4 regions of the Mesorhizobium sp. genome follow, and region 1 is predicted to be linked to each of the others. Evidence: riboswitches for the same ligand, from Rfam matches in the RefSeq annotation. Region 1 holds a riboswitch; each other region holds the start of a gene.
What was found. Region 1 has a riboswitch for cobalamin ahead of ACO07C_RS01490 (DUF1636 family protein). Riboswitches for the same ligand answer to the same signal wherever they lie in the genome.
Positions count from the first base shown of each region.

Region 2: linked by a shared signal. The riboswitch ahead of ACO07C_RS07885 (DUF1636 family protein) and the one ahead of ACO07C_RS01490 (DUF1636 family protein) in region 1 are both predicted to bind cobalamin.
Region 3: linked by a shared signal. The riboswitch ahead of ACO07C_RS15095 (aromatic ring-hydroxylating oxygenase subunit alpha) and the one ahead of ACO07C_RS01490 (DUF1636 family protein) in region 1 are both predicted to bind cobalamin.
Region 4: linked by a shared signal. The riboswitch ahead of ACO07C_RS26295 (CbtB domain-containing protein) and the one ahead of ACO07C_RS01490 (DUF1636 family protein) in region 1 are both predicted to bind cobalamin.

Region 1 covers NZ_OZ245860.1:322,010-329,832, reverse strand. The annotation lists gene ACO07C_RS01525 (NADH-quinone oxidoreductase subunit E) at 1-1,204, opposite strand, end outside; gene ACO07C_RS01520 (hypothetical protein) at 1,227-1,631, opposite strand; gene ACO07C_RS01515 (NADH-quinone oxidoreductase subunit D) at 1,631-2,821, opposite strand; gene ACO07C_RS01510 (NADH-quinone oxidoreductase subunit C) at 2,831-3,436, opposite strand; gene ACO07C_RS01505 (NuoB/complex I 20 kDa subunit family protein) at 3,441-4,022, opposite strand; gene ACO07C_RS01500 (NADH-quinone oxidoreductase subunit A) at 4,013-4,378, opposite strand; gene ACO07C_RS01495 (winged helix-turn-helix domain-containing protein) at 4,707-5,906, shown strand; cobalamin riboswitch at 5,936-6,140, shown strand; gene ACO07C_RS01490 (DUF1636 family protein) at 6,178-6,606, shown strand; gene cobW (cobalamin biosynthesis protein CobW) at 6,609-7,646, shown strand; gene cobN (cobaltochelatase subunit CobN) at 7,665-7,823, shown strand, end outside.
Region 2 covers NZ_OZ245860.1:1,602,364-1,610,186, forward strand. The annotation lists gene ACO07C_RS07870 (FecCD family ABC transporter permease) at 1-890, opposite strand, end outside; gene ACO07C_RS07875 (ABC transporter substrate-binding protein) at 920-1,867, opposite strand; gene ACO07C_RS07880 (ABC transporter ATP-binding protein) at 1,904-2,692, opposite strand; gene ACO07C_RS07885 (DUF1636 family protein) at 2,689-3,054, opposite strand; cobalamin riboswitch at 3,177-3,382, opposite strand; gene ACO07C_RS07890 (GyrI-like domain-containing protein) at 3,675-4,508, shown strand; gene ACO07C_RS07895 (antibiotic biosynthesis monooxygenase family protein) at 4,566-4,880, opposite strand; gene groES (co-chaperone GroES) at 5,315-5,611, shown strand; gene groL (chaperonin GroEL) at 5,674-7,329, shown strand; gene ACO07C_RS07910 (pilus assembly protein TadG-related protein) at 7,699-7,823, shown strand, end outside.
Region 3 covers NZ_OZ245860.1:3,189,952-3,197,774, forward strand. The annotation lists gene ACO07C_RS15070 (carbohydrate ABC transporter permease) at 1-48, shown strand, start outside; gene ACO07C_RS15075 (alpha-glucosidase family protein) at 53-1,717, shown strand; gene ACO07C_RS15080 (ABC transporter ATP-binding protein) at 1,748-2,860, shown strand; gene ACO07C_RS15085 (DUF680 domain-containing protein) at 2,946-3,182, opposite strand; gene ACO07C_RS15090 (DUF680 domain-containing protein) at 3,250-3,459, opposite strand; cobalamin riboswitch at 3,975-4,176, shown strand; gene ACO07C_RS15095 (aromatic ring-hydroxylating oxygenase subunit alpha) at 4,372-5,619, shown strand; gene ACO07C_RS15100 (2Fe-2S iron-sulfur cluster-binding protein) at 5,698-6,798, shown strand; gene ACO07C_RS15105 (PqqD family protein) at 6,960-7,391, shown strand; gene ACO07C_RS15110 (serine kinase) at 7,602-7,823, shown strand, end outside.
Region 4 covers NZ_OZ245860.1:5,455,368-5,463,190, reverse strand. The annotation lists gene metH (methionine synthase) at 1-3,133, opposite strand, end outside; gene ACO07C_RS26300 (histidine phosphatase family protein) at 3,249-3,821, opposite strand; adenosylcobalamin (AdoCbl) riboswitch at 3,927-4,076, shown strand; gene ACO07C_RS26295 (CbtB domain-containing protein) at 4,077-4,286, shown strand; gene ACO07C_RS26290 (CbtA family protein) at 4,448-5,194, shown strand; gene ACO07C_RS26285 (hypothetical protein) at 5,197-5,850, shown strand; gene copD (copper homeostasis membrane protein CopD) at 5,863-6,747, opposite strand; gene copC (copper homeostasis periplasmic binding protein CopC) at 6,744-7,130, opposite strand; gene ACO07C_RS26270 (DUF2946 family protein) at 7,339-7,665, opposite strand.

The DNA.
Region 1 (7,823 bases):
TGACCCAGTCGTCGCGGTCGATGCGGCCATGGAAGCTCAGATAGGCATCCACCCACTCGCGCTCGGCCTTCTTCCACGACGCCACCTGCGTGAAGGTGAAGATGCCCAGCGAGTGCAGGATGCCCTCGATCTTAGGGCCGACGCCCGAGATCAGCTTGAGATCGTCGACCAACGCCGGCCGGTCGATGCCAGCCGGACGGTTCTTGTCCTCGAGCGATGGTTTTGTCGGCTTTGCGTCGACGGACGGCGCCTTGGTTTCCGGCGCCTTGAAGGCGGATGCCGGCTCGGCTTTGGCCTTGGGTCCATTGCGCTGCTTGGAAACCTGTTCCACTTCCGGCGCGGCCGTATTTGCATTGGCTGCCGAATGCGGCGGCGCCGAAACGCTCGCGGCCTTTTCCGCCGCCGGGGCGACCGTTGCCGCCGAAGGCGTCTTCAACGCCGGGCTGGTTTCCGGCGCATCGGTCTTCGGCTTGCTGGCATTGGACGGCGCAACGGGCCCGGCGGATGCCGCCGGCGCGGCGGCGGGAGCCGCTTCCTTGGCGGCCTTGGCCGCGGCCTTTGCTTCCTTGTCCCGCGTCGACTTGAGGATCGCCTTTTCGTTGGTCAGCGAGGTCAGGCCGGAGGCTGGCTCCGAGCCGGTGCGGCCGTTCTGAGGTCCCGGCATTACCGAGGCGCCCTTGCCCGCATCGTAAAGATCGATGATCTCGGCAAGCCGTTCCGGCGTCAGATCCTCGAAAGTGTCCTTGAAAACCATGACCATCGGCGCGTTGACGCAGGCGCCAAGGCATTCGACCTCTTCCCACGACAAGGTGCCCTTGTCGTTGGTGTGGAACTGGTCGTGATGGATCTTCGAACGGCACACATCCATCAGCGCTTCCGAGCCGCGCAGCATGCAGGGCGTGGTGCCGCAGACCTGGATATGAGCGCGTGTGCCGACCGGGTTCAGCTGGTACTGCGTGTAGAAAGTCGCGACTTCCAGCCCACGGATGCGGGGCATGCCAAGCATGTCGGAAATCGTCTCGATCGCCGCCTTCGTCACCCAGCCTTCCTGCTCCTGCGCAATCATCAGCAACGGGATGATCGCGGACTGTTCGCGGCCCTTCGGGTACTTCTTGATCCATTGCTTCGCCGCTGCGGCATTCGCCCGGTTGAAGGCGAAGGATGCTGGCTGGACGCTTGCTTCTGCGAGACGGCGGACTGACATGGAGTTTCGCTTTTTATGTTTCTTACTGAGCTGATCTATAGGCGCGGTAACAATCTTCGGATTGCCCCAACACGCATACGAACTCTTCATTCCCACGCTTCAGGCGGACAAACTCATCATAACGGTCATTCCACCAGATACTTCCGCAACGAGGCCTCGGCTGGCTAGGCACTTCAGCAACGAAGGTATCATTTCGCTGGCAAGATTCGCTCGGTGGACCGTCTACAAATATCCCAGCATCTAGTAGCCGATAGCCACCAATTTCGCGCACCGTCAACAGATCGCCTTCGGCGATGAGCTTGAACCCTTCTTGAAGAAGGTCGCTGGACGAAAGCCCGCCGCCAGCCGTCGCAGATGTCACTTCAGCAGAAGCGGCAAGACATGCCGCCGCCAAAAACGTCTTTGATGGCCGACCTATACCCATCATCACCGATCGACCTCACCAAACACGATGTCGAGGGAGCCGAGGACGGCGGTGACGTCGGCCAGCATGTGGCCACGGCACAGGAAGTCCATGGCCTGGAGATGCGCGAAACCCGGTGCGCGCAGCTTGCAGCGATAGGGCTTGTTGGAGCCGTCGGACACCAGATAGACGCCGAACTCGCCCTTCGGCGCCTCGACGGCAGCGTAGACCTCGCCTGCCGGTACGCGGTAGCCCTCGGTGTAGAGCTTGAAGTGATGGATCAGCGCTTCCATCGAACGCTTCATCGCCTGCCGCTTCGGCGGCACGATCTTGCCGTCGAGGTTCGACACCGGACCAGTCAGTTCCTTGCCGAGCAGCAGATCGACGCACTGGCGCATGATCCTGGCCGACTGGCGCATCTCTTCCATACGCAGCAGGTAGCGATCGAAACAGTCGCCGTTCTTGCCGACCGGAATGTCGAAATCCATCTCGGCATAGCATTCGTAAGGCTGCGCCTTGCGCAGGTCCCAGGCGGCACCCGAGCCGCGCACCATGACGCCCGAAAAGCCCCAGGCCCAGGCGTCCGCCAACGACACAATGCCGATATCGACATTGCGCTGCTTGAAGATGCGGTTGCCGGTCAGCAGCGCGTCAAGGTCGTCGATGGATTTCAGGAACGGATCGATCCACTTGCCGATGTCCTCGACCAGCTTTTGCGGCAAATCCTGGTGAACGCCACCCGGCCGGAAATAGGCGGCATGCATGCGCGAGCCGGAGGCCCGCTCGTAGAACACCATCAGCTTTTCGCGTTCGACGAAGCCCCACAACGGCGGCGTCAGAGCACCGACGTCCATCGCCTGCGTCGTCACATTCAGGATGTGCGACATGATGCGCCCCATCTCTGAATAGAGCACGCGGATGAGCTGGCCACGCTTCGGCACTTCGATGCCGAGCAGCCGCTCGACCGCGAGTGCGAATGCATGCTCCTGGTTCATCGGCGCGCAATAGTCGAGCCGGTCGAGATACGGCACCGCCTGCAGGTAGGTCTTGGCCTCGATCAGCTTTTCGGTGCCGCGATGCAGCAGTCCGATATGCGGGTCGACGCGATCGACCACCTCGCCGTCCAGTTCCAGCACAAGGCGCAGAACGCCGTGCGCCGCAGGGTGCTGCGGGCCGAAATTGATGTTGAAATTGCGGACGGAGGTCTCAGCCATTGTGGCGCCTCAATTCGTCTTGGCTTTTTCGTCGCCCGGCAGGACGTAATCCGTCCCTTCCCATGGCGAGAGAAAATCGAAATTGCGGAATTCCTGCTTGAGCTCCACCGGCTCGTAAATGACGCGCTTGGCCTCATCGTCGTAACGCACCTCGACAAAGCCGGTCAGCGGGAAGTCCTTGCGCAGCGGATGGCCTTCGAAACCATAATCGGTCAGCAGCCGGCGCAAATCCGGATGGCCGGAGAACAGCACGCCATAGAGATCGTAGGTCTCGCGCTCGAACCAGTCGGCACCGGGATAGACGCCGGTGATCGACGGCACCATCGTCTCTTCGTCGGCCTGCACCTTGACGCGGACGCGCACGTTCTGCTTCGGCGACAGGAGGTGGTAGACGACATCGAAGCGCTTGGCGCGCGACGGATAGTCGGCGCCACAGACATCGATGATCGAGATGAACTGGCAGCGTGCATCGTCACGCAGGAAGGTCACGACTTCGATGATATCATTCGGCTCGACATGAAGGGTCAGCTCGCCATAAGCAAGAACCGCGTCCGAGACGCGCCCGCTCAGTTTTTCGCCGAGATAAGTCGACAGTTCGCTCAGTGATGCGGCCATGAATTTACCGTTCGATCGTGCCGGTGCGGCGGATCTTCTTCTGCAACAGAAGAATGCCGTAGAGCAGCGCTTCGGCGCTCGGCGGACAGCCGGGCACATAGATGTCGACGGGCACGACGCGATCGCAACCGCGCACCACCGAATAGGAATAATGATAGTAGCCGCCGCCATTGGCGCAGGAGCCCATCGATATGACGTAGCGCGGCTCCGGCATCTGGTCATAGACCTTGCGCAGCGCGGGCGCCATCTTGTTGGTCAGCGTGCCCGCCACGATCATGATGTCGGACTGGCGCGGAGAAGCGCGCGGCGCGACGCCGAAGCGCTCCGAGTCGTAGCGCGGCATCGAGGTATGGATCATCTCCACCGCGCAACAGGCGAGGCCGAAGGTCATGAACATCAGCGAGCCGCTGCGCGCCCAGGTAATCAACGCCTCGGTCGAGGTGACGAGAAAACCCTTGTCGGCAAGCTCGTTGTTGATTTCAAGGAAGAAGGGATCGTCCTCCCCCACCGGCCTGCCGGTGTTGGGATCGATCAGACCCTTGGGCTTCGGCGCGACGAGCGTGCCGGAACTGTCGCTCAATCCCATTCCAGCGCTCCTTTTTTCCATTCATAGGCAAAGCCGATGGTCAGCACCGCCAGGAAAACCATCATCGACCAGAAGCCGAGCATGCCGATCTTCGAGAAGGACACCGCCCATGGGAAGAGGAAGGCCACTTCCAGATCGAAGATGATGAACAGGATCGAAACCAGGTAGAAGCGGATGTCGAATTTCATGCGGGCGTCGTCGAACGAGTTGAAACCGCACTCGTAGGCGGAAAGCTTTTCCGGATCGGGATTGCGATAGGCCACCAGGAACGGCGCCGCCAGCAGCGCCAGGCCGACCACAAGTGCCACGCCTATGAACAGGACGATGGGCAGGTATGAACCTAGAAGTGCGTTCATGCTCGGCTTTCCGTTGGCGCCAATCCAGTTTGAATACAGCACCGGACCCTAATGCGGAAGCGTGACAGATTAACCGCTGAACCGTTTTAGGGGCCTATGCTGCAATGCGGCGAGGGTTAGCGCAGCGCTTTCGGCGAAGCAAGTCAAACCTTGTTCAAAACGCAGGCCTGGACGGCATATCCGGGGAAACTGGTCCGATACGCTCCTGTTTGATTTCCTTCATTTTTTACTCCACTTTTCTCTCCTGACATATATACCGCCAAAACCCTGCTAGCATCACGCGGAATCACGATCTTCCCACGCCCGAAAATGTCAGAGACGCAACAGCATGAAGGAAAAGATCTCGCTTCCGATGGCCCGGCGCATTGCTCTTGCCGCCCAGGGTTTCATGGACGCCAGACCGGCCTCCACACCCGGCCGACGCCATCTCGGTCGCGTGCTGGCCCGCACCGGGCTGCTGCAGATCGATTCCGTGAGCGCGGTTGTGCGCGCTCATTATATGCCGCTCTATTCGCGCCTTGGCCCCTACCCGCTAGCGCTGCTCGACAATGCCGCGGCGACGCGCAAGCGCACGATCTTCGAATACTGGGCGCACGAAGCATCCTTCCTGCCCGTCGAAACCTACCCGCTGATGCGCTGGCGGATGGAGCGGGCCGAGCGCGGTGGCGAGATGTATACCGGGCTGGCCAAATGGGGCCGCGAGCACGGTGCGTATATAGAAGAGATCTATCGCGCGGTTGTCGATCGCGGTCCGATCGCCGCTTCCGCGCTCGAAGGCCAGAAGGGGTCGGGCGGCTGGTGGGGCTGGAGCCATGCGAAGCATGCCTTCGAATGGCTGTTCTGGGCCGGGCGTATCACAACGGCGCACCGTCGCGGCTTCGAGCGATTCTACGATCTGCCCGAACGCGTGCTGCCGCGGGCGATCCTCGATTTGCCCGTACCGGCCGCCCAGGACGCGCATCGCGAATTGCTGAGCATTTCGGCCCGCGCCCACGGCATCGCGACGGCCGGCGACCTGCGCGACTATTTCCGCCTGTCTCCCGCCGACATGAAGGGCCGGCTGGAGGAACTGGTCGAACTCGGCGAACTGTTGCCCGTGCGCGTCGAAAGTTGGGACAAGCCGGCTTACCTTCACAGGGACGCGCGTCTACCGCGCCGGATCGAGGCGCGCGCCCTGCTGGCGCCGTTCGATCCCGTGGTCTTCGAACGGTCGCGCACGGAGCGGCTCTTCGATTTCCGCTACCGCATCGAGATCTATACGCCGGCTGACAAGCGGCAGTACGGCTACTACGTCTTGCCGTTCCTGCTCGGCGACAAGATCGTGGCGCGAGTCGACCTCAAGGCCGACCGCCCGGCGAGGGTTCTGCGCGTCCATGCCGCTTACGCCGAGCCCGGTGCGCCCACCGAGACATCGGCGCAACTCTTCGACGAATTGAAGCAGATGCAGGGCTGGCTTGGCCTTGAGCACATTGAAGTGACGCCGGCTGGCGATCTGGGACCGGCGCTGGCCGACATCGCCATGTCGTAGCCGCGCGTTGACACCGCTGCCTGCAAAAGCCTAAATCCACTCCAGACGGTCTTCTCTCTTCAAAGGGAGGAGCCAAGAGGGAATGCGGTGCGGGATGAAATCCCAAATCCGCGGCTGTCCCCGCAACTGTAAGCGAAGAGCCAAGGCCGAAAACCACTGGGATGTTCCCGGGAAGGCGGCTGCCCAAGGCGATGACCCGCGAGCCAGGAGACCTGCCGTCTGGAACGATAGAATCCGATCGCCTGGCGGGTTTCCGGGCAAGGAGCGAGATTTGGATCACGACAGCAGTCTTTCGGCTGGAAGAACGGATTTTTCGTCCGGCCATGATGATGCCCTCGAACAGGTCACCATCATCATCTGCGCCTCGTGCCGCGACGAAAACGGCTCCGACGCCCATCCGCGCGCCGGCGAATTGCTGGCCGACGATGCGCGCCGCGCCGCATCCAGCGATCATATCCGTGTCCGCGCAGTGGAATGCCTCGGCAATTGCAAGCGCCGGCTCAGCGCCGCGATCCTTCGCGACGGCTGCTGGAGCTACGTTTTCGGCGACCTGACAGCGACCAGCGGCGACGACCTCGTCACCGGAGCAAAACTCTTCGCCACCTCGACCGATGGCCTCATTCCGTGGCGCGGCCGTCCCGATAGCCTGAAGCGCGGCCTCGTTGCCCGCATCCCTCCACTCGACATGTTGAAGGACTGACCATGACTGCTTCCGTCTCTCGTGTTCCCTGCACCGTCATCACCGGCTTCCTCGGCGCCGGCAAGACGACGCTGGTCCGCCATCTCCTGGAAAACGCCGGTGGCAAACGTATTGCGATCATTGTGAATGAGTTTGGCGACATCGGCATCGACGGTGAAATCCTCAAGGGCTGCGGCATCGACACCTGCCCCGAGGAAAACATCGTCGAACTGGCCAATGGCTGCATCTGCTGCACCGTGGCAGACGATTTCGTACCGGCGCTGGACCAGATCCTGTCGCTGACGCCGAAGGTCGACCACATTCTGATCGAGACGTCCGGCCTCGCTTTGCCCAAGCCGCTGGTCCAGGCTTTCCAGTGGCCGACGGTTAAGAGCCGCGTAACGGTCGATGGCGTCATCGCCGTGGTGGACGGCCCGGCGCTGGCGGAAGGCCGCGTCGCCAACGACATGGACGCCCTGCAGGCACAGCGCGCTGAGGACGAGACACTCGATCACGATGATCCGGTTGAGGAGGTGTTCGAAGACCAGATCGCCTGCGCCGACCTGATCATCCTGTCGAAGAGCGACCTGATGGACGCCGCCGGTTCGGCCCGCGCCAACGCCGTCATCAATGAACACTCCGCCCGCGCCGTGAGGATCGTGCCGACGTCGCACGGCAAGGTCGATCCCTCCGTATTGCTCGGGCTCGGTCTCGCCGTCGAGGACGACATCGAGAACCGCAAATCCCATCATGACGGCGCATTCGACCACGAGCATGACGACTTCGACACCTTCATCGTCGACATTCCCTCGATCGCCAATCCGGACGAGTTGGCAAAGCGCGTCGCCACCGTTGCCGAAGAAGAGAACGTGCTGCGCGTGAAGGGCTTCGTCGAGGTCGGCGGCAAGCCGATGCGGCTCCTGCTGCAGGCCGTCGGCCCGCGCGTCAATCATTACTACGACCGCGCCTGGACGCCAGAAGACGACCGCCGTTCGCGTCTTGTCGTCATCGGCCTGAAGGGGCTGAACCGTCCGGCGATCGAGCGTATACTCGCCGGCTGATTTCAGACACGAGCCGCGATGCATATCCTCACCACGACATCCGCCTCGCTCGACGACCTCGCCGAGCCCATCGATCTGCGGCAGACGCCGGCGGATATCGTGGCGCTGTCCTTCACCGACAGCGACCTCGCCGGACTGGCGGCGGCATGGAAGGCCGATGCCGCCCGCCTGCGCTCG
Region 2 (7,823 bases), 1.3 Mb from region 1:
CGCGCCATGAGATCGCTGGCCAGCAACAGGATGGCGCCAAACACGGCGCAGGCAGCGACCAGGCGAAGGTGCAATTGGCCGGCCAGGGGCCGGCACAGATGCGGGATCATCAGCCCGACAAATCCGATGACGCCAGCGACCGACACGAGAATGGCCGTCGAGAACGCGGCTACCAGGAAGGTCGTTCTGCGCATCCGCGCCACCGGAACACCCAGGCTTTCGGCCGCATTCTCCCCGGCCAGGAAAGCGTCGAGCTTGCGATGGTTCCACAGTGCGTAGCCCAGGATGGAACCCGCCCCCAGCACGGCAAGCGCAATATTGTCCCATCGCGCCAACCCAAGCCCGCCCATCGTCCAGAACAGCACCGAATGCGCCGCGCGCTGGTCGCCGGCGAAGACGAGATAGTTGGTCAAGGCCGTGAACATGAAAGAGACGGCTAGGCCCGCGAGGATCAGCCGTTCGGGTCCTTGCCCCCTCACCCGCGCAACCAGCAACAGCACGACGGACGTGGCCAGTATGCCGCCAGTGAACGCCGCGACCGGCAAGGTCCAGATGCCGAAACTGTCGCCGAAGACAGTAATCACGGAGACCGCGCCGGCGGCAGCTCCCGACGAGAGGCCAAACAGGAACGGATCGGCGAGATCGTTGCGCGTTACCGTCTGCAGCAGCGCACCGACAACGCCAAGCCCCGCCCCGACGCAGATGGCCATGATGGTGCGCGGCAATCGCAGATCGACGACGATCTTGCCAATCGGGCCTGAGACGACGTGTCCGTCCAACCCCATCGGATGGCCAAGTGATGCAATGACGTCCGTCAACGGTATCAGCGTCGAACCATAGGCGATCGACAACAAAGCGAGAGCGGCGATTACCGCCGCTCCCGCCGCCATGGCCAATCCGAATGCCTTGTGTGGCAATTTCAGAAAGCTTCCGGGTGCATCGCCTTGGCGATCTTCTCGATCGCCTCGATGTTGGCGGGTCCGGGGGTCAGCTCCGCATAGCGCAGGGCGACGAAACGCTTGTTCTTCACTGCATCGGTCTCCTTCATGGCGGGGTGGGCTTCCAGGAAATCGAGCAGTTTCTGGTACCCGCCGCCATCCTGATAATCGAGCAGGATCAGGAACTGGGGATTGCGCGAAGCCACCGTTTCCCAGTCCGTCGTGCCCCAGCTGGTTTCCATGTCGGCCATGACATTTTCGCCGCCGGCAGCCGAGATCATGGCGCTGGGAATTGCGAACTTGCCAGCGGTGAAAGGCTTGTCTTCACCGGAGTCATAGAGGAACACCCGCGTCCCCTTGTTGTCGCCGACCTTTGCCGTGATATCCGCCAGTTGCTTTTGCCAGCCCGAAACAAGCTCTCGCGCCTTCGCTTCCTTGTCAAAGATCTTGCCCAGCTTTTCGATGTCGCCATAAAGCAGGTCCATCGACGCGGCGGGGCGGTTCTTGTCGAGATGGACGCAGCTTTCGGTCAGCACCAGCGTCTTGATGCCGTGCTGGGCGAGCGTGTCGGGCGTTACCTCGCCGCCCGGCTTCATGCCGTAGTACCAGCCGGCGAAAAAGAAATCGGGATCGACCGCGACGAGATTTTCCATCGTCGGGTACTTTGGCGCAAGCTCAGGAATAGACCCCTGCTCGGCCTTGAATTCGGGGCCGACCTTGTACCATCCGGTAATGCCGGTGAGGCCGACGATCGATGGCTGCAGCCCGAGCGCGAAGGCCATCTCGGTCATGTTGAGGTCGTGGATGACGGCGCGTTTCGGCGCGGCGTCGAATGTCAGCGGCTTGCCGCAACTGTCGACAGTCACCGGGAAGGCAAAAGCGCCCGATGCCATCAACGAGAAGGCAAGGGACAAGACGAGACGTTTCACGGATGTTGCTCCTTTTTCAAACGGGATCGGTCGGGCTCAGGATTGCGGCGCGGCGCGATTCGGGACTTCGAACACCGTCAGTTCGCGGTCCTCGGTTGGGTGGCGCAGGCGAAACACATCGACGCCGAAAATCTCGCGGATCAGTTGCTGGGTCAGGGCCTCGCGCGGCGCCGCAAGCGCGTGCAGCCGGGCCTGGTGCATGACAGCGACCCTGGTGGCGAACGGCGATACCAGCGAGAGGTCGTGCAGCACAGCGATCACCGTCATGCCCATCCCGGCCACAAGCTCAAGCAGTTCACCGCGGGCGCGCGGATCGAGGTGGTTGGTCGGTTCGTCCAGGAACAGGATTTTCGGCTCTTGCGCGACGGCGCGCGCGAGCTGGGCGCGTTGCCGTTCGCCTCCGGACAGCGAGCCGATCGTGCGGCCCAGAAGCGGCAGCAATCCGGTCCTGCGCAGCGCCTCGACGACGATGTCGCGTTCCTCGCTCCTTCGCCGCAGGCCGGCATGCGGAATCCGCCCAAGCTCGACATAGTCGATCACGGCAAGCCGCGGATCGGGTTGATCGGTCTGGCCGACGACAGCCATGTGAAGTGCGCGCTCGGCCGCCGAAATCCTGTCCAGTCGACGCCCGGACAGCTTCAGCTCTCCCGAACTTGGCCGCAACGTGCCGGACAGCATTCGCAGCAATGTGGTCTTGCCGGCGCCGTTCGGGCCGATGACGGCAAGGCGATCGCCAGCCGCCACAGACAGGCTCACCGTGTCCACCAGATGCTGACCGTTCGCCGTCGCTGTCAGATCGATCGCTTCCAGAAGAGCCAAGGTCATACCCCACCCGCTGCACGAGGTGGGCCAGGGATGCGGGCCAGTGTCTTGCCGGCCAGCCCGGCCGGGCGTTGTCCGGAGTTGCACCAACCATCGGGCAGCGACGCATAGAGTTTTGCAAACTCGACCAGCTCGGCCGTATCAGCGTGCCGGTCAATGGAACCGAAAAGATAGGAGGCTTTTGCGTCCGCATGGAAGGCAACCGTCAGCGGACGACCACAACCCGCCATGCAGGCAATGCCTTCGACCTCGTAGTCCCGGAGAGTTTTCTCCTCATGCACCGAAAGCAGGGAACGCAAGTCGGCACACAAATCTTCGCCCGTCCTGACCCCGGTCGCGGGATCACGGCAAAGCGTGCATACCATGATGCGGTGGATTGCCTGGCAGGCGCCCAACTTTCCGTCACTTTCTCAACTGGCGACGGAAGGAAGCCCCGGCAATCGGTCGACAAGACCGATGCCACGTTTCCTCCCGGCACACCCCGTCCGGTCCACTCATGCTGATGGCAGGTCTCCTGGCTTACGGGTCGTCGCGCCATCCCGCCTTCCCAGCCTTGCCGGCCAGTGGCATTTCGGATTTTGCTCGCCGCTTACAGTTGCGGGGGCAGCCACGGCCTCGATCCAGACGGATCCTACCGTGTTCCCTTTTCACCCCTGGCCTTTCGGCTCGGGGACCATCACTGAGCCACCGTAGTTTTACCCCGAGCCCATCGCAATGAATTTTTTTGGTGAACTCGCCATACCTCTGGCTTGTGCCGTCTTGCAAGTTTTTGTTACGTAATATTATTACAGGTAATCGCACTTGCGCGTCAACCCTTGGATGCCTCCCGGATTTAACCTTCGGCTTCGCGGTTGATGCACCGCCGGACCCAAGGTGACAGGGGAATCGGACGGCGAAGTGGCTTCGATTTTGCGCTCCACGCAATTTCGATCAAACTGGTGGCGAAGCCGGGCGTCACGATGGCCGCGCGAATTGCGAGGAATGCATGAACCCAACTGAAAGAGCACTGTGGTTTGTTGAAAGCCACCTGTCGGAAGCGATCACGCTTGACGAGGTTGCCGAGAAAAGCGGCGTATCGCGCTTTTACGTAACGCGCGCTTTCGGTGCTGCCGCGGGCCGCTCGGTCATGGGCTACATGCGCGCACGCCGGCTGACGGAGGCCGCGCGCAAACTCGCTGCCGGGGCTCCCGACATCCTCTCGATCGCGCTCGATGCCGGCTACAACTCGCATGAGGCGTTCACCCGCGCCTTCCGTGGCCAGTTCGACACCACGCCGGAATTGGTTCGTGCACAGGGCAACCTCAAGAACCTCGATCTCGTGGAGCCGATCCTGATGGACCAGTCCTTCCTCGCCACTCTCGAACCGCCGCGCTTCGAGACCAGCCGTCCCTTTCTGATCGCCGGTCTTGGCGAGCGCTACAATTGCGGGACCAGCGCGGCCATTCCCATGCAATGGCAGCGCTTCGGCCCTTATATCGGCAACATTCCGGGCGAGACCGGCGACATCGCTTACGGCGTCCGCATCAACGGCGATGACGCCGGCAATTTCGACTACATCGCCGGCGTCGAGGTCTCCGACTTTTGCGACCTGCCCAAGGAGCTTTCGCGCGTGCGGGTGCCGGCCCAGAGATATGCTGTCTTTGCCCATCGCGACCACATTTCGACCATTCGCCGAACGGTCAATACGATCTGGAACAGATGGCTACCGACCTCGGGGCACGAGATCGCGGACGCACCCGAATTCGAGCGCTATGGCCCGGAATTCGATCCACGCAGCGGCGACGGTGGGCTGGAAATCTGGATACCGGTCAAAGGGTAAGGCTTCGTCGGATTGTGTTTCGGCTGCAATGGCCGAAACACAATGCATTGCCGCCACTCATTCCACGGTGACGGCGACCTCATAGAGCCCTGGATGTGCCTGCCCCAATGCCTTGTTGCGCTCCAGAAAACCGTCTTTCTGAAGATGCTCGAAGACGCGGCGCATTGCCGCCTCGTCTCGCGCCTGGGCGTAGTTGACGACACGACCGCCATCGAGGCTTCGGTGCAGGCTGGCCGACATCCAACCGGGCACAGTGCGGCAGCTTACAGCCGCCTCTCGCAAGAGGTCGATCAGCACCTGCTGGCCGCCTTCCGGCACGGTGAAGACATTGATCTGGGTGATGACGCCGGCATTGGCGCGAATGATTGGCATGGACGTTCTCCTTCGGTGAGCGCCTGGCACACGAAGGGACGCCCGAGGCGAAAACTCCGCACGCCAAGCTGGGCGTAAGGCACGCCTTCAGCTTGCCGCGGGTTCACCGATATGAGGGAACGGAGCTTCCTGACGGAAGGGAGCGGGCTTACCTTTTGCCGCTCCAAGCTTCTTTTCGACGGCTTGTCGTAGCATGTCGAACTGCGGCCAACAATTACCTCGGTTCGCCGAGGCCGCCGGAAGATCGATATCTCGCAAAGCCTATTTGGAGAAAACTATTCTTTGCTCTCAAGGTGCCGGCGCGCCTTGACTCTGGCAAGCCGCGCGCCTATTTCACGGCCACGTTAGCACTCGCCATTGGTGAGTGCTAACCAATATGTCCGGCGCCGCCGGACGGAGGAACTGTTCTCACCGTTCTCATCGAGGAAGAAAAAATGGCAAAGTCGAAGTTCCGCCCGCTTCATGACCGCGTGGTCGTTCGCCGGGTCGAATCCGAGTCCAAGACCGCCGGCGGGATCATCATCCCCGATACGGCCAAGGAAAAGCCGCAGGAAGGCGAGATCATCGCTGTCGGCTCCGGCGCTCGTGACGAAGCTGGCAAGCTTGTCCCGCTGGACGTCAAGGCTGGCGACCGGATCCTGTTCGGCAAGTGGTCGGGCACCGAAGTCAAGCTCAATGGCGAAGACCTTCTGATCATGAAGGAATCCGACATCATGGGCATCATCGGCTGATAATCGGCCTCACCGTCAACTGAATTTCGGGCTTGATCCCAAGCCCCTGCCAGGAGCTGAAAATGGCTGCTAAAGACGTAAAATTCTCCCGTGACGCCCGCGAGCGCATGCTGCGCGGTGTCAACATTCTCGCCGACGCGGTGAAGGTCACGCTCGGCCCCAAGGGCCGCAACGTCGTCATCGACAAGTCGTTCGGCGCACCGCGTATCACCAAGGACGGCGTCACCGTCGCCAAGGAAATCGAACTTGAAGACAAGTTCGAGAACATGGGCGCGCAGATGGTCCGCGAAGTTGCTTCGAAGACCAACGACATTGCCGGCGACGGCACCACGACCGCTACCGTTCTGGCACAGTCGATCGTCCAGGAAGGCCACAAGGCGGTTGCCGCCGGCATGAACCCGATGGACCTGAAGCGCGGCATCGACCTGGCCGTGACCGAAGTCGTCGCCGCTCTCGGCAAGGCTGCCAAGAAGATCAAGACCTCGGAAGAAGTTGCCCAGGTCGGCACGATCTCGGCCAATGGCGACGAGTCGGTCGGCAAGATGATCGCGGAAGCGATGCAGAAGGTCGGCAACGAAGGCGTCATCACGGTTGAGGAAGCCAAGACCGCCGAGACCGAGCTGGAAGTCGTCGAAGGAATGCAGTTCGACCGCGGCTACCTGTCGCCCTATTTCGTCACCAACGCCGACAAGATGGTCGCCGAACTCGAGGACGTCTACATCCTCCTCCACGAGAAGAAGCTCTCCAACCTCCAGGCCATGCTGCCGGTTCTCGAAGCCGTCGTGCAGACCTCCAAGCCTCTGCTCATCATCTCGGAAGACGTCGAAGGCGAGGCTCTGGCCACGCTGGTCGTCAACAAGCTGCGTGGTGGCCTGAAGATCGCCGCCGTCAAGGCGCCGGGCTTCGGTGATCGCCGTAAGGCCATGCTGGAAGACATCGCCATCCTCACCGGTGGTCAGGTCATTTCGGAAGACCTCGGCATCAAGCTCGAGAACGTTGGCTTGAACATGCTCGGCCGCGCCAAGAAGGTGTCGATCTCCAAGGAGAACACCACCATAGTCGACGGCGCCGGCAAGAAGGCCGAGATCCAGGGCCGCGTCGCCCAGATCAAGCAGCAGATCGAAGAGACCACGTCGGACTACGACAAGGAGAAGCTGCAGGAACGTCTGGCGAAGCTCGCCGGCGGCGTTGCGGTGATCCGCGTCGGCGGTGCGACGGAAGTCGAAGTCAAGGAAAAGAAGGACCGCGTCGATGACGCCCTCAACGCGACCCGCGCGGCCGTGGAAGAAGGCATCGTTGCTGGCGGTGGCGTTGCCCTGCTTCGCGCTTCGGCCAACATCAAGGCTACCGGCGCCAATGCCGACCAGGCCGCCGGCATCAACATCGTTCGTCGCGCCCTGCAGGCTCCGGCCCGCCAGATCGCATCGAACGCCGGCGCTGAAGCTTCGATCGTCGCAGGCAAGATCCTTGAGAACAAGGGCGCGACCTTTGGCTACAACGCACAGACCGGCGAATATGGCGACATGATCGCCATGGGCATCGTCGACCCGGTCAAGGTCGTTCGCACGGCTCTCCAGGATGCGGCATCGGTCGCCGGCCTGCTCGTCACCACCGAAGCCATGATCGCGGAGGCTCCGAAGAAGGAGTCGGCTGGCGGCGGCATGCCTGGCGGCATGGGCGGCGGCGGCATGGGCGGCATGGGCGGCATGGACTTCTAATCCAGCCAAACTGGCTATGCTTACGAAAAGGGCGGCAGCGATGCCGCCCTTTTTGTCATCGTGGAACCCACCGCCATCACAGCGCGAAATCCCAGCTTCAAGATATCATTAAGCATAAATCGCGGAATTCGGTTTTTGCCTGCGTCAAGTCCAGCAGGCAGTCGACTATAGTTATGCTGAACAACGCAGGCTATTTATGCAGTCAAGGATCAGCTGACGGCCAGCTGTTCAGGTTTTTACCAAACAAAATCGGCGTTAGGCACCGGACTCTCGCCTCGAGATCCGAAATATGTCGCGAAGCCGATTTTTAACAAATGCACGATTACTAAAGGAGATATTCACGCCAAGGTTGCGTCGGAGTGCATCGTTTTGTCCATCAAGGCAGACATCATCCGGATTGTCGGCAGGTTTGCGGGTAGCCGCAACGGCAACGTCCTGATTATATCCGCATTGGCAATGCCGGTGCTGATCGGGATAGCCGCGCTGGTGACCGA
Region 3 (7,823 bases), 2.9 Mb from region 1:
CGCTATTTTGTTCGCGGGCTGCTTGCCGGCTCCGTGAAAGGAGGTTGAGACAATGCAATCCGCTTTGAAGGTTACCGTGAAGCCCGACGCCGCGGTCGATCGAGACTGGTGGCGTGGCGCGGTGATCTACCAGATCTATCCGCGCAGCTACCAGGACTCGAACGGCGACGGCATCGGCGACCTGAAGGGCATCATCACCCGGCTGCCCTACATCGCGGCGCTGGGCGCGGACGCGATATGGATCTCGCCTTTCTTCAAGTCGCCGATGAAGGATTTCGGCTACGACGTGACCGACTATTGCGACGTCGATCCGATGTTCGGCACGCTGGCCGACTTCGATGCGCTGACCGCGGAAGCGCACCGGCTGGGGTTGAAGGTGATGATCGACGAGGTGCTTTCACACACCGCCGACAACCACCCGTGGTTCAAGGAAAGCCGCGCCAGCCGCGACAACCCGAAGGCCGACTGGTATGTCTGGGCGGATGCAAGGCCGGACGGCACGCCGCCCAACAACTGGCTGTCGATCTTCGGCGGCTCGGCCTGGCAGTGGGATACCAGCCGCCAGCAATATTACCTGCACAATTTCCTGGCCGAGCAGCCCGACCTCAATTTCCACAACCGCGAGGTCCAGGACGCGTTGCTCGACGTCACGCGCTTCTGGCTGGAGCGCGGCGTCGACGGCTTCCGCCTCGACACCATCAATTTCTACTTCCATAGCCAGGGCCTTGAAAACAACCCGCCGCTGCCGCCGGAAGAGCGCAACGACCAGACCGCGCCGGCGGTCAATCCCTACAACTATCAGGACCATCTCTACGACAAGAGCCGCCCGGAGAATCTCGGCTTCCTCGAGCGGTTCCGCGCCCTTCTTGATGAATACCCGGCAACCGCCGCTGTCGGCGAGGTGGGCGATTCGCAACGCGGGCTGGAGGTGGTCGCCGCGTACACCGCCGGCGGCAAGCGCGTGCATATGTGCTATTCGTTCGACTTCCTGGCGCCGGAGAAGATCAGCGCCACCAAGGTGCGCTCGGTTCTGGAAGCCTTCGGCAAGGTTGCCAGCGACGGCTGGTCGTGCTGGGCCTTTTCCAACCATGACGTCATGCGGCCGGCGACGCGCTGGGCGGCTTGCGAAGCCGATCCGACCGCCTATCTCAAGGTGATATCGGCGCTGCTGATGTCCCTGCGCGGCTCGGTCTGCATCTATCAGGGCGAGGAACTGGGGCTCGGCGAGGCCGATCTCCGGTTCGAAGACCTGCAGGACCCCTACGGCATCCGCTTCTGGCCGGAATTCAAGGGGCGTGACGGTTGCCGCACACCGATGGTGTGGGACGCCGCAGCCAGAAACGGCGGCTTCTCGACGGCAAAGCCCTGGCTGCCCGTACCCGGCAAGCACCTGTCGCAGGCGGTCAATGTGCAGCAGGGCGACGACGGCTCGCTGCTTGAGCATTACCGGCGCTTCCTTGCCTTCCGCCGCGCGCACCCGGCGCTCGCCAAGGGCGATATCGATTTCATCGATAGCGAGGGCGACACAGTTGCGTTCACGCGCCGCGAAGGCAACGAGCGGATCGCCTGCGTTTTCAATCTTGGGGCCAAGCCGGCCGAGGTCGATCTTGGCGGCGGTTCGCTGCAGCCCTTGCCGGGACACGGATTTTCGGGGCAGTCGGGGACCGGTTCCATCCGCCTCGGGGCTTACGGCGCCTGGTTCGGGCGTATCGACTGACTTGCGAGAAGAATTCACTGGGAGGAAATCATGGCCGATGTCACGCTAAGGCAAGTGAAGAAATCATACGGCAATCTCAATATTCTCCACGGCATCGACCTCGACATAAAGTCGGGAGAGTTCATCGTCTTTGTCGGCCCTTCGGGATGCGGCAAGTCGACCTTGCTGCGGTCGATCGCAGGGCTTGAGGAAATCACCTCCGGTGAGCTCAAGATAGCCGGCGAAGTGGTCAACGACGTGCCGCCCTCGAAGCGGGGCATTGCCATGGTGTTCCAGTCCTACGCGCTCTATCCGCACATGACCGTCTACGACAACATGGCGTTCTCGATGAAGATCGGTAAAGAGAACAAGGCTGAGATCGACCGGCGCGTGCGCCAGGCAGCCGAGATCCTGCAACTGACCAAATATCTCGACCGCCTGCCCAAGGCGATGTCGGGCGGCCAGCGCCAGCGCGTCGCCATCGGCCGCGCCATCGTGCGCAATCCCAAGGTGTTCCTGTTCGATGAGCCGCTGTCCAACCTCGACGCGGCATTGCGCGTCGCCACGCGCATCGAGATCGCCAAGCTCAAGGAATCGATGCCGAACACGACGATGATCTACGTCACCCACGACCAGGTCGAGGCAATGACCTTGGCCGATCGTATCGTGGTGCTGAAGGACGGCCACATCGAACAGGTCGGCACGCCAATGGATCTTTACAAGAGACCCGGCAATCTGTTTGTCGCCCAGTTCATCGGCTCGCCGGCTATGAACATCCTGCCGGCCACGATCGACCAGACAGGAAACCCCACCGTCGTCAGCCATGTCGGCGGGCGCAAGGCGACCGTGCCGATCACGACGCCTGCATCCGCCAAAGGCGCATCGGTTGGCTTCGGCGTGCGACCGGAGGATCTCATGATCGCCACCGGCACGGATTATCTTTTCGAGGGCAAGGTCGACTATGTCGAGCAGCTCGGCGAGGTGCAGCTGGTCTATGTGGATATCGGCCGCCCGGACCTGCCGCTGGTGACCAAGCTGCCGGGCAATGTCGAGGTCAAGCGCGGTACTGTACTGCGGCTTACCGCCAATGCCGAAGACCTTCATATCTTCGACCCCGACGGGCGTTCATTCGCCCTTCACCAGGCGGAAGCGAAGGCGGCCTGAAACAGGCAACCGCATGCCGGAACCTTCCACGAAAAAGAGCGGCGGGCTGGGCCCGCCGCTCTTTCTTGGTTGTCAGCTTCGGCTGTTAGTGGTTGCCGAAGAGGTCCCGGTTGGCGCCCTGAGGGGCCGACTTCTGCCCGTCATTTGCCGAATTCAGCAACTTGTAGACCGGTGAGCTGCTGTTTGCGATCGACGCCGTCGGCGCATTGTCGACATTGACGTTCGCCGGCTGGTTGGGGCCGTTGGCGCGGAAGTTGTCGCTAGCGGCGAATGCGCTGCCGGAAATCGCGACAAGGGCGGCGGCGAGAATGATCTTCTTCATTTTTCGTACTCCTGAATTTCAAAGTTCAGCGGAGGGGCGCATGGCTCCATCTCCGCGATCGGCAGTTTTAGTTGTTGCCGAAGAGGTCGCGGTTGGCGCCCTGAGTGGCAGGCTGCTGCTTGGCGCCCGGTTCCGACTTCTTGATAGAAGCGGTGTACGAGCTGTCGACAGTGTTTGCCTGCTGGTTGGCGCCGTTCGAGCCGTAGTTATCACTACCGGCAAAAGCGCTGCCGGAAATCGCCAGAAGGGCGGCGGCAGTAAGGATGATCTTTTTCATTTTTGGTACTCCAGTATATTTTTTCCGTCCGTCTAGCGGCGTGTCTTGGAAGGAATTCGCGTCGTTCGGACAGCCCCGATGTGGGTGAGCCACCCGTCCGTTTCCAATCACGAAGTTGTTCCGCGTGGACCATGAATCCACACCTTGAAATTGTACCAGGCGTCTCTACTCCGCCAATTTTATGCATTATTATCAGCTATTTAGGTTGTTCCGTCGAACCCGTCGCCAACTGGATTCGTGAGCCGGCGTTCACACCGTCTTGCACGCAGTGTCAACAGAAACGAACCGTTCGGTTCGATTTTAGAAAGTGCTAATAGTCACTTTTCGATACTGTTAGCGCTTTTTAACCATGTTGAACCTCGGTCCGAAGCGCCTGATCCGCCGCTATGGCCGCATCCGGGTACCACTTGTCCATCGCGATCCCTTTGCGATTGCGGGTCGAGAATGTTTGGATGCGTGTCGCGCCACATGGATGCGATGTCGCTTTCATGCCGATGTCGCAAACGCTGTCGTGATTAGATCATGTCATCTCAGGTGCCGCTTCGAGACGAACGAAGCGGAGAATTGGGAAGCCGGTCGAAACCCGGCGCTGCCCCCGCAACGGTGGTGGAGTTCAAGTCGCAACGGGAGACCACTGGGCCAAGGCCTGGGAAGGTGTCGCGACCGTCCAGTTGGACACTCCAGAGCCCGGAAACCAGCCCGAGATATAGAACTCGACTGATCGCGGTGGGCGGTCAAGAGGTGGATGGTGGTTGACCGGCGCATTGCCGGCCGGCGTCCTGTCACTCCTCTCCTCCCCCCCGGTTCAGTCTTTGAGCGACATGCGCCCTGTTGGTCGCGCAAGTACGCTCCGGGATTTGGATTGCGTCGCGTTTTCCGATTTCGGGCCGATGCGAAGTATGAGGACAGGACATGGACGCGCGCAACGACATGCTGAGGCTGCTGCAAAATCGCAGGGACGGCTTCTCGCTCGAGCAGCCCTTTTATACCGACCCGGATTATTTCAAGCTCGACATGGAGCTGATCTGGTATCGCGACTGGCTGTTCATAGGTCACGATTGCGAACTGCCGAAGCCCGGCAGCTATATCACCGTGCAGATCGGCGACTATCCGGTTGTGCTGGTCCGCGACCAGAAGGGCAAGATCAACGCCTTCCATAATTCCTGCCGCCATCGCGGCAGCCGCGTGTGCAACACCGAGAAAGGCACGGCGGCAAAGCTTGTCTGCCCCTACCACCAATGGACTTACGAGCTCGATGGCCGATTGCTTTTCGCGCGGCAGATGGCGGACGGTTTCGACAAGAGCCAGTACGGGCTGAAGCCGGTCGCCTGCGAAAGCGTCGGTGGCTACATCTTCATCTGCCTGGCCGGGGAACCCGCCGATTTCGCGCCGATGCGGGCGATGATCGAGCCCTATCTCCTGCCGCACCGGTTGAGCGAAGCGAAGGTCGCCTTCGAAAGCACGATCATCGAGAAGGGCAACTGGAAGCTGGTCTGGGAAAACAACCGCGAATGCTACCACTGCGCCGGCAACCATCCGGAACTGTGCAAGACCTTCCCGGAAGCACCGACCGTAACCGGCGTGCAGGGCGCCGACAGCGATCCGGAAATGCTGGCGCACTGGACGAAATGCGAAGCGGCGGGCCTGCCGAGCAAGTTCCGCATCGATCCGGCAGGGCAGTACCGCGCCACCCGCGCGCCGCTGCTGCGGGATGCCGTCAGCTACACGATGAACGGCAAGCGGGCGGTGAAGAAGAACCTCTCCGACAGCGTCGCGGCCGACCGCATCGGCACATTGATGCACTACCACTATCCGACGACCTGGAACCATATCCTCATTGATCACGCCGTTACCTTCCGCGTGCTGCCGATCAGCGCCACGGAAACGGCGGTGACGACGAAGTGGCTGGTACACAAGGATGCGGTCGAGGGCGTCGATTACAATCTCGACGAGCTCACCCATGTGTGGACGGAGACCAACGATCAGGACCGCCGCATCGTCGAGGAGAACGCGTTCGGCATCCTGTCGCCGGCCTATGAACCAGGCCCTTACTCCGAGTTGCATGAGGGGGGCGTGATCCAGTTCGTCGACTGGTATGCGCGCTTTATCGGCCCACGCCTCGCGGAAGGCGGCCGTCCGGCGCTGCGCAGTGTCGCCTAGCTGATGTGGCCCAAAAGTGCTCAGCGGTTCCGTGATCACGACATGAGCAGTGCAAGAAGGACTTGAGGGATGAACGCGATGACTGACCTTGGCCTCTATCGTCATCTCGACCAGATGACACCCTGGAACGACAGGCTCCAGGTGCTGGAAGTGATCGGCGTCAGCGACGAGGCGCCGGACGTGAAGACCTTCACTTTCCGCTCCGACAACCAGACCTGGTTCCGCTACAAGCCAGGGCAGTTCGTGACGCTGGAATTGCCGACCGTCGACGGCCCGCTGATGCGCACCTACACGCTGTCGTCCTCGCCATCCCGGCCATTCTCGATCGCGGTGACGGTGAAGGCGCAGGCGGGCAGCATCGGCACGCGCTGGATGTTCGACCATCTGAAGCCTGGCACGCATGTCAAGGCCTATGGACCGACGGGCGATTTCTCGCTGCACAGCCATCCGGCCGCGAAGTACCTGTTCATTTCGGCCGGATCCGGCGTGACGCCGATGATGTCGATGCTGCGCTGGCTGAACGACTGCGCGCCATGGACAGATGTCGGCTTCGTCAACTGCGCGCGGCGCCCGGAAGAGATCATCTTTCGCAAGGAGCTCGAATTGCTTGGCGGCCATATGCCGGGCCTGTCGCTCGGCTTCATGATCGAGGAACGGTCGAGCCGCGAGGGCTGGTACGGGCATATGGGCCGGATCGATGCGATACGCCTGCCTCTGCTGGCACCAGACTTTCGCGAGCGTGAGATCTTCTGCTGCGGTCCTGACCCGTTCATGCGCGCCGTGCGCGGTATGCTGGACGCCTCTGGCTTCGACATGGACCACTACCACCAGGAGAGCTTTGCCGCACCCGCGGTCGAGGAAATACCAGCTCCCTTCGAATCGCCCGACGAGGGTGGGGCCCGGTCTCCCGTCGAAGTCACGCTACCGGTCCGATTCGCCCTTTCGGACGTCGATGCCGAGTGTGTTGCCGGCCAGACCGTATTGCAGACCGCTCGCGCCTCCGGGGTCAGGATTCCCGCCGCCTGCGAATTCGGCCTGTGCGGAACCTGCAAGGTGAAGAAGGTCACGGGCGACGTCGAAATGAGCCATAATGGCGGCATCCTCGACCACGAGATCGATGATGGCTTCATATTGGCCTGTTGCTCCAAGCCGCTATCGGCACTTGAAATAGAGGCGTGATCCCGGCCAGAACCGAACTGATCCCCAAAAATGGTCAGCGGCGCGCCGATATCCCCGGCTTGCCAAGGCGGAACCGACTGTTTACAGGCCTTGTCGAGGGGGTAGAGCAATCGCATCTGTCGGCAGCGACAGGCGGAGACTGCGGAGCGGGTTCAGTGTCAATGCGTCAATCCGACGTTTACGCGGTTGCGAGCAAGGATGTCGTCTTTGAGACTTTCGACGGCGAGGCCGTCGTCCTCGATCTCTCGACAGGCAAGTATTTCGGTTTCTCCGATTCAGGCAGCAGGATATGGCAGGCACTGTCGTCAGGTGTTGCAGCCCAAGCCATCGTTGGGCAATCGGCCGGCGGCACAACGATAGGCGTGGCCGAACTCGAAGGCTTCCTTTCACAGCTGCTCGAATTCAAGTTGATTGTACCCCTGCCCGACACGCCGGCGCAGCCCCTCTCCGGCGAGCTTCTCGCCGCTCTCGCCCAAACCGGCGAACCCATCAAGGTCGAGGTGCATGACGATCTTGCCGATCTCATTGTGGTAGACCCGATCCACGAGGTCGACGAGCCTCTGGGCTGGCCAGCCGTCAAGCAGAAGTCGTGAGCACCATGCTCCGTGCACCTTCGTTTCGCTGGCCGGCGCGGGGATAGCCGGGCCATGCGGCGCGTCACTCTCGAAAACCTGACGGATTATGCCCGCCATGTACTCGAGGTGACTGAACGCAATGCCGGTGACTATCCGGTCACCGAGACCATCCAACTGCCGGGACTGAAGCTGACGGCGCATCTGGGCCAAGGCCTGCTGTCGGATGCTATGAAGCATGCCTTTGTTCGGGCTGAGGACAGCGCCGACGCGCACGCCGACTGCCGCATTTTTGTCGCCCATCCGGGCATCGGAACCATTCCCGATCCCGCGACGTGGGGCCAAGCCCATTTCACACCGCAGGCCTTCGCCACCAGACTGGCCGATGCGGGGCTGCGCGGCAGCTATTTCCATGACCTGGATTTCTGGCAATTCTACGATCCGCACCGTCGC
Region 4 (7,823 bases), 5.1 Mb from region 1:
TGTCGTCGCCCAACGCATTGGCCGGCCAGAAGCCGATGACGCCGCGCGGCGCGAACCATTTTTCGGCGATGATCTTTTTGAGCATCGCCTGCGCGTCCTCGAACAGCTGGCGCGCGGCGGCACCTTGCGCCTCGTCCTCGAGGATTTTCGGATAGCGGCCCTTCAATTCCCAGGTCTGGAAGAACGGCGTCCAGTCGATATAGCGTGAGAGTTCCGTGAGGTCCCAGTTCTCGAACACTTTTACGCCCGTGAACGACGGCTTCGGCGGTTCATAAGCCGACCAGTCGATCTTGTGCGCGTTGGCCCTCGCCCTGGCCAGCGGCAGCCGCTGCTTGTCGGCCTCGGAGCGGGCATGCGCGTCGGCGACCTTCCTGTACTCGGCCCGCACATTGTCGACAAAGCCGCCCTTGGTCTCATTCGACAAAAGCGACGACACCACGCCCACCGCCCGGCTGGCGTCGGTGACATAGACCGTCTGCCCCCTGGCGTAGCGCGGGTGGATCTTCACCGCCGTGTGCACGCGGCTGGTCGTGGCGCCGCCGATCAGCAGTGGAATGTCGAACCCCTCGCGCTCCATTTCGGCGGCCATGTGCACCATCTCGTCCAGCGAGGGCGTGATCAGGCCGGAAAGGCCAATGATATCAACGTCCTGCTCGCGCGCCGTCTGCAGGATTTTTGCCGCCGGCACCATGACGCCGAGGTCGATGATTTCGTAATTGTTGCAGGCCAGCACGACACCGACGATGTTCTTGCCGATGTCGTGGACATCGCCCTTCACCGTCGCCATCAGGATTTTTCCCGCCGTCTGGCGCTCGCCATTGTCGATGCCATTGGCGGCATTGGCCAGTTTCTCGGCCTCCATATGCGGCAGCAGTCCGGCCACCGCCTGTTTCATCACCCGTGCCGACTTCACCACTTGCGGCAGGAACATCTTGCCCGCGCCAAAGAGGTCGCCGACGACATTCATGCCGGCCATCAGCGGGCCTTCGATGACATGCAAGGGCCGCTCGGCCGCTAGCCGCGCTTCCTCGGTGTCGGCATCGATGAATTCAGTGATGCCGTTGACCAGCGCATGCGAAATCCGCTGCTCGACCGTCCATTCGCGCCAGGCGAGATCGCGCTCCCGCGCCTCCTTGCCGGCCGTTCCCTTGAAGCGCTCGGCTATCTCCAGCATGCGCTCCGTCGCCGTGCCGCCGGCCTTGGGCACGCGGTTGAGCACGACATCCTCACAGGCCTCGCGCAGCTCCGGCTCGATCGTGTCGTAGACAGCGAGCTGGCCGGCATTGACGATGCCCATGTCCATGCCGCGCTGGATGGCGTGGTAGAGGAACACCGCGTGCATGGCCTCGCGCACCGGCTCGTTGCCGCGAAACGAGAAGGACAGGTTCGACACGCCGCCGGAAATATGGACATGCGGCAGCGTCGCGGTGATCTCGCCGGTGGCTTCGATGAAGTCGACGCCGTAATTGTCATGCTCCTCGATGCCGGTGGCGACCGCGAAGACATTGGGGTCGAAGACGATATCTTCCGGTGGGAAGCCGGCCTGTTCGGTCAGGAGCTTGTAGGCGCGGGTGCAGATCTCGACCTTGCGCGCCCTGGTGTCGGCCTGGCCGGCCTCGTCGAAGGCCATGACGACCACCGCAGCGCCATAGGCGCGCACCAGCCTGGCATGATGCAGGAACGCTTCCTCGCCTTCCTTCATCGAGATGGAATTGACCAGCGGCTTGCCCTGCACGCATTTCAGGCCGGCCTCGATGATCTCCCATTTCGAGGAGTCGACCATGACGGGAACGCGGGCGATGTCAGGCTCGGCGGCGATCAGGTTGAGATACTCGACCATCGCCTTCTTCGAGTCGATCAGGCCCTCGTCCATGTTGATGTCGATGATCTGGGCGCCATTGGCGACCTGGTCGCGCGCCACGTCGAGCGCGGCGACATAGTCGCCCGCCGTGATCAGCTTGCGGAACTTGGCCGAGCCGGTGACATTGGTGCGCTCGCCGACATTGACGAAGGGTATCTCGTCGGTCAGCGTGAACGGCTCCAGGCCCGACAGCCGCATCTTGCGCTCGATCTGGGGAATGGCGCGCGGCGGATATTTTTTCACCGCCTCGGCGATGGCGCGGATGTGGTCGGGCGTCGAGCCGCAGCAGCCGCCGACGACATTGACCAGCCCTTCCCGCGCGAAATCCTCGATCTGCGCGGCCATGAGTTCCGGGCTCTCGTCGTAACGGCCGAATTCATTGGGCAGGCCGGCATTCGGATAGGCGCAGGTGAACGTATCGGCGACGCCCGAAATTTCGGCCAGATGCGCGCGCATGGCGCTGGCGCCGAGCGCGCAGTTGAGGCCGATGGTAAAGGGACTGGCATGGCGAACCGAATGCCAGAAGGCCGTCGGCGTCTGGCCGGACAGCGTGCGGCCCGACAGGTCGGTGATGGTGCCGGAAATCATCACCGGCAGGCGCACGCCCTTCTCGATGAAAATCTCGTTGCAGGCAAAGATCGCCGCCTTGGCGTTCAGCGTGTCGAATATGGTTTCGATCAGGATGATGTCGGCGCCGCCGTCGATCAGCCCGCGCAGCTGCTCGCCATAGGCAAGGCGCAGATCGTCAAAACTTACAGCCCGATAGCCGGGATTGTTCACATCCGGCGACATCGACGCGGTGCGGTTGGTCGGCCCGAGCGCCCCGGCGACGAAGCGGCGCTTGCCGTCCTCCAACTCCGCCCTTTTCGCCGCACGCCGCACCAGCCGCGCCCCGTCGCGGTTCAGCGCGTAGACGGCATCCTCCATGCCGTAATCGGCCTGCGCGATGGAAGTCGACGAAAATGTGTTGGTCTCCAGGATGTCAGCGCCGGCGATGGCATACTGATAGTGGATGTCCTCGATCGCCTTGGGCTGCGTCAGGATCAAGAGGTCGTTGTTGCCCTGCTGGTGGCAGGCGCAGCCGGCAAAGGCCTTGCCGCGAAAATGCGCCTCGTCGAAGCCGAGCCCCTGGATCTGCGTGCCCATGGCGCCGTCGAGAATAAGGATGCGTTCGCGCGCCGCCGCCGCTAGCGCCGCAAGCACCTCCGAACCGTCGGGCGTGGCCGCGACGGGGCCCAGGAGGTCGTCCAGCGATGGCGAATTCCGCGACATTTTTTATCCTTGGGGCGACAGTCAAACCCAAGTCACATAAAGACATCTTTATGTCAACATACGCCTTCGGGCGATGTTTGTCACGCCGCTTCCCAAGGGCTTCGCACTCGCACGCTCAATCGGCCTTTCCCGGTCTGGCGATCCTGAGCATCCAGCGGCGTCCGTCGCTGGAGAACTCGGCGATCCCCAGCGGCTCGACGTCGATCTTGCGGCAGGCGGAAAGTGGCGCGCCGAGGACATGCGCTATTGCCGCGCGGATGACGCTGGCATGCGTCACCGCGATCGTGCGGCTGTGTTCGGCGATCAGGCGATCCATGAGCGCCGAAGCCCGGCGCGACACATCGGCCAGCGATTCGCCGCCATGCGGCGCGGCATCGGGGTCGGCGAGCCAGGCCGCGATGCCGTCGGGATCATCGGCGTGCACCTCTTCAAGGCTCTTGCCGGCCCAGCGTCCGTGGTCCTGATCCGCCAGAAGAGGTTCGACGGATGCCTGCAGCGACATCGCCTCGGCGGTCTGCCGGGCCCGCTGCATCGGGCTCGTCAGCACCCGGTCGGCGCGGCGCAACCCCGCCCCCACCGCCGCCGCCAGCCCATGCGCACTCTGTTCCAACGGCTCATCGAGCGCGAACGCCCCCTTGCGCGTCGCGGGCGTCGCTCCGCTGCGGATCATGGTGAGGCGTACGAGCATGGGAAGCTGCCTATTCAAACCACGGGTCGCGGATCGCCCCGCGATCTGGCACATACAGGATTTCGTGCCAGCGATCACAATTCGTTGACGGCTATCGATCCGGTGGATAGTGTCTTCAACGATACGGGTTTGGAAGCCGGTGTAAATCCGGCACGGTCGCGCCACTGTGATCGGCATTTTTCTTGCCGAAAGTCAGGCCTTCTCCCGTAGCCGATGGTTCGATCAACGGGACGCAGCATCCCAGGAGAGGTCTAGATGTCCAACGCTACTTTCGCACCCACCTACGGTCCGGTGCCGATCCCAGTAAAAGAACTTTTGCCGTGGGCGATCTTCGGCGGCCTCCTGATGGTGCTGGCGATCTATTTCATCGGCGCGGAGCAAGGCGCGACCTCGCTGATCTCCGGCATGGGTGTGCACGAATTCGTGCATGACGGCCGCCACCTGCTCGGCTTCCCCTGTCACTGATGCATCGTGCCAGCGAGCGCGCCGCGCTTCGGGCAATTGACATAGTGCTTTAGGCCGCGCGTCCCTCGGGGGCGCGTTGCGGTCTTGCAATGCAATGAACATGCAACAAGCGCATGATCCCTGCCGAGGGACGGCACGGTCATGCCGTGGGGACAATGACCATGGTTGGAAATCTTCTTCTTCGCGGGATGCTGATCGGCGTCTTCGCCGGCATTCTCGCATTCGGCTTTGCCAGGGTCTATGGCGAACCGCAGGTCGACCGCGCCATCGCCTTCGAGGAGGCGAACGCGCAAGCCGCCGGCGAGGCGCCCGAACCCGAAATCGTCAGCCGCTCGACACAGGCCGGCCTTGGCCTGTTGACCGGCGTGCTGGTCTATGGCGCGGCGATCGGCGGGCTGTTCTCGCTGGTCTTTGCCTATACCTATGGCCGCGTCAGCAATTTCGGTCCGCGGGGCACGGCGGCCCTGCTGGCGCTGGCCGGCTTCGTCGCCATCGTCCTGGTGCCCTACATCAAATATCCGGCCAATCCGCCCTCCGTCGGCAATGGCGACACGATCGGCGCGCGCACGGAACTGTTCTTCGTCATGCTGGTGGTTTCCATCGCCGCACTGGTCGCCGCCGTGGCGCTGGCGCGGCGCCTGTGGGCGCAGTTCGGCGCCTGGAACGCGACGATCATCGCCGGGGCGGCGTTCATCATCTTCATCGCCCTCGTCCAGTACGCGCTGCCGGCCATCAACGAAGTGCCGGAAAAATTCTCGGCTGATCTGCTGTGGCGCTTCCGCGTCGCCTCGCTCGGCATCCATGTGGTGCTGTGGACGACGCTCGGCCTCGTCTTCGGCGCCGTGGTGGAACGCAGCTACGGCGGCCAGCTCACCCGCCCGGCCACCAAGCGGCCGGCCATGCGCTGACAATGTTGGCGCGCGCCAACAAGTCCGTGCGCCTTGCGGCGGCGTCCCTCGCGGGCGCCGTTTTGCTCCTGGTTTTCGCGGCTCCCGCCGGCGCCCATAGCGTCAGCACCGGCGGGCCGACCAGCGGCATTGCGATACCCAGCCTCACCCACGGCCAGATGGCTGTCATTCACGACTATCGCGGCAGGATCCTCGATCTCGCCGCGCGCCAGCAGCGCACCGACCTGACGTTCAGGCGGCTGATGAACTACGGCAACATCCAGTACAGCTACTGCCTGTGGGGACTGGTGCCCGGCAGCCTGCGCGACGAGGAAAGCCCGTTCAATGAATGCAGCCACGCCTATCTGTCGGCGGCGCAGGCGCTGCTCGTCTACATGCAGGGGATGGGCGACCAGAAGCAGGCCGTCGATGCCCTGATCTCCGACATCGACGCGGACATGGTCCGCAACCACGCATCGTTCGTGATGTGCCGGTTCAGCGGCGAATCCTTCAACACCACCAACATCATCGCGCCTGGCTGGAGCGGCATCTTCTTTCATGTGCCGAGCCTGATGACGTTTGCAATGCTGGCGCTGCTACTCGCGGCGGGCGTATTGGCGCTTGTGGGGCCAAAAGGTCGGCACCGCGATGGTCCCGGCGGCATCAATCCCGTCTGACAACCGCACCGCTCATACCGGTTCCAGCATCCCGAACACCGAGACCAGGGCGACAACAGCCACGCCCAGCACGATTTCCGTGATCGTGACCAGCCGGATGGCGCGCATGCCCTCGTCGTGATGGTCGGCCAGTCGCGGCACGAAATGGTAGCGGTTGACGATGGCAAGGCCGGTCATGACAGCCACCAGCATGATCTTGGCGGCAAGCAGCGCCTGGTAGGGCGACGACCATTGCGTCGGCCAGCGGCCGAGCACCAGCATCGTGTTGACGACACCGGTAGCCAGCACGGCAGCCACGGCGAAATGCCCGGCGAATGAGAAGCTCCTCAGCGCCGTTCCCGCCTGCCGCCGGCTGTCCGATTCATCGAACGCCCTGAGCACCAGAAGCAACGGCGCCAGCGCGCCAACCCAGGCGCCGCCGGCCAGGATGTGGCAGGCATCGTTGAGGCGATGCGCGATACCTTCCCAGCCGCCCTGCATGACGGCATGTCCGGTCAGCGCGGCGGTCGCGGTCGCCAGCGCCGCGGCGAGCGCGACAGCGCCCATCCGCATCCGCGCCGGCGCGGCGAATGCCGCCAGCACAAGAAGCACCGCAAGCGCCCGCCCTTGCCAGGCATGGCCGACACTGGTTTCGAACAACACCGCCTGAAGCGTCGCCGGGTCGAAAGCGTCGGTCCAGCCTTCGCCGATCATCGCCGCCTCAAGCGGCAGCGCGGCGGCGATCGTCGCGACCGCTGTCGCGGCCGCGACGATCCACAGCCATCGCAGGCGCCGCCCTATGCCCGCCGCAAGCTCCAGGGGCACCAGCGTCCAAAGAAAGGCAAACGCTCCCCACAGGAGCATCACGGACGCAAAGTGCAGGAACCGGCAACCGGCCAGGGCGGCATCCGCCGTCACTTGGACTTTACAGTGAACGTGTAGCTGCCGTGGGTCTTGTGGCCGTCGCCCGAAAGCGCATGCCAGTCGACCTTGTAGGTGCCGTCAGCGAGCGTCCCCGAAACCGGCACCATCAGTTCGGTGTTGCTGTCCATCAGCATGCTTTCGCCCAGCTTCACCGCCTTCTTGTCGGGGCCGGTGACCTTCACCCCGCTGAACTTCAGATTGAGGTCTTCGGAGAAGGTAAGGTCGATCTCCGGCGGGGAAGCGGAGACGGAGCCATTGGCGGCCGGAACGGCCGTCTTCAGTTCCGCATGGGCGAAGGCCCCGCCGGTAACAGCGATGACGGCGACGATGGCGATGCTCGATGCAAAAGCGGTTCTGGACGTTGTTGTTCTGGACATGGGATTTCCTTTCAAGGTTTGCGCGGGCCGATCGCCTGCATTGGATGGTTACTTTCCGGGCCCGCCGGCCTGGCCGTGGCGCTGGGCTCCAGCGGGGATCGCTTGCCTGTCGCGCATGGCCACGCCGGACGCGGTCCGTGTGTGGGATTTCGGATGGTCTCCAGACGCAAGCGTCTGGTCTCCAGACGCAAGGCGTCTGGAGGGGGGGTCAGGCCGTCAGCGGGGGCGCGCGGGGATTGCCCGGCACATAGCCGCGCTCCGGGAAGACGATCGTTGGCCGGATGGGAGTGACGACCTGCAGGGACACAGCCAGCTTGAGCGGAAGCGATGGCGCATCCGGTGGCGGCATGAGGCTCGCCGACGACAGGCAGCATCCCGCCAGGCAGCATCCCGGCTGCCTGGAATGGCCGCTATTGTCCTGGCCCGACGAGGAATGGTCGGCGCCGTTGAGGCACAGCGGATTGCCGAAGGCGTCCAGTTGGAAAGCGTTGGCTTCCGGGTCAAAGGCGAGCGCGCCGGTCGTCAGCTGAAACATCAGGACGCAGGTCGCGGCGAACGCAACCCACCAATCCCATCGTTTCCGCCGTATCCTCATCGGTCGCTTGCCCTCGCAACTTGGTTGGAGCCTAGCACCTTAAAAGCGGTTGGAACATCGGCATTCGTGGGAACGCCGCGGGCACGGGCGCCAGATTG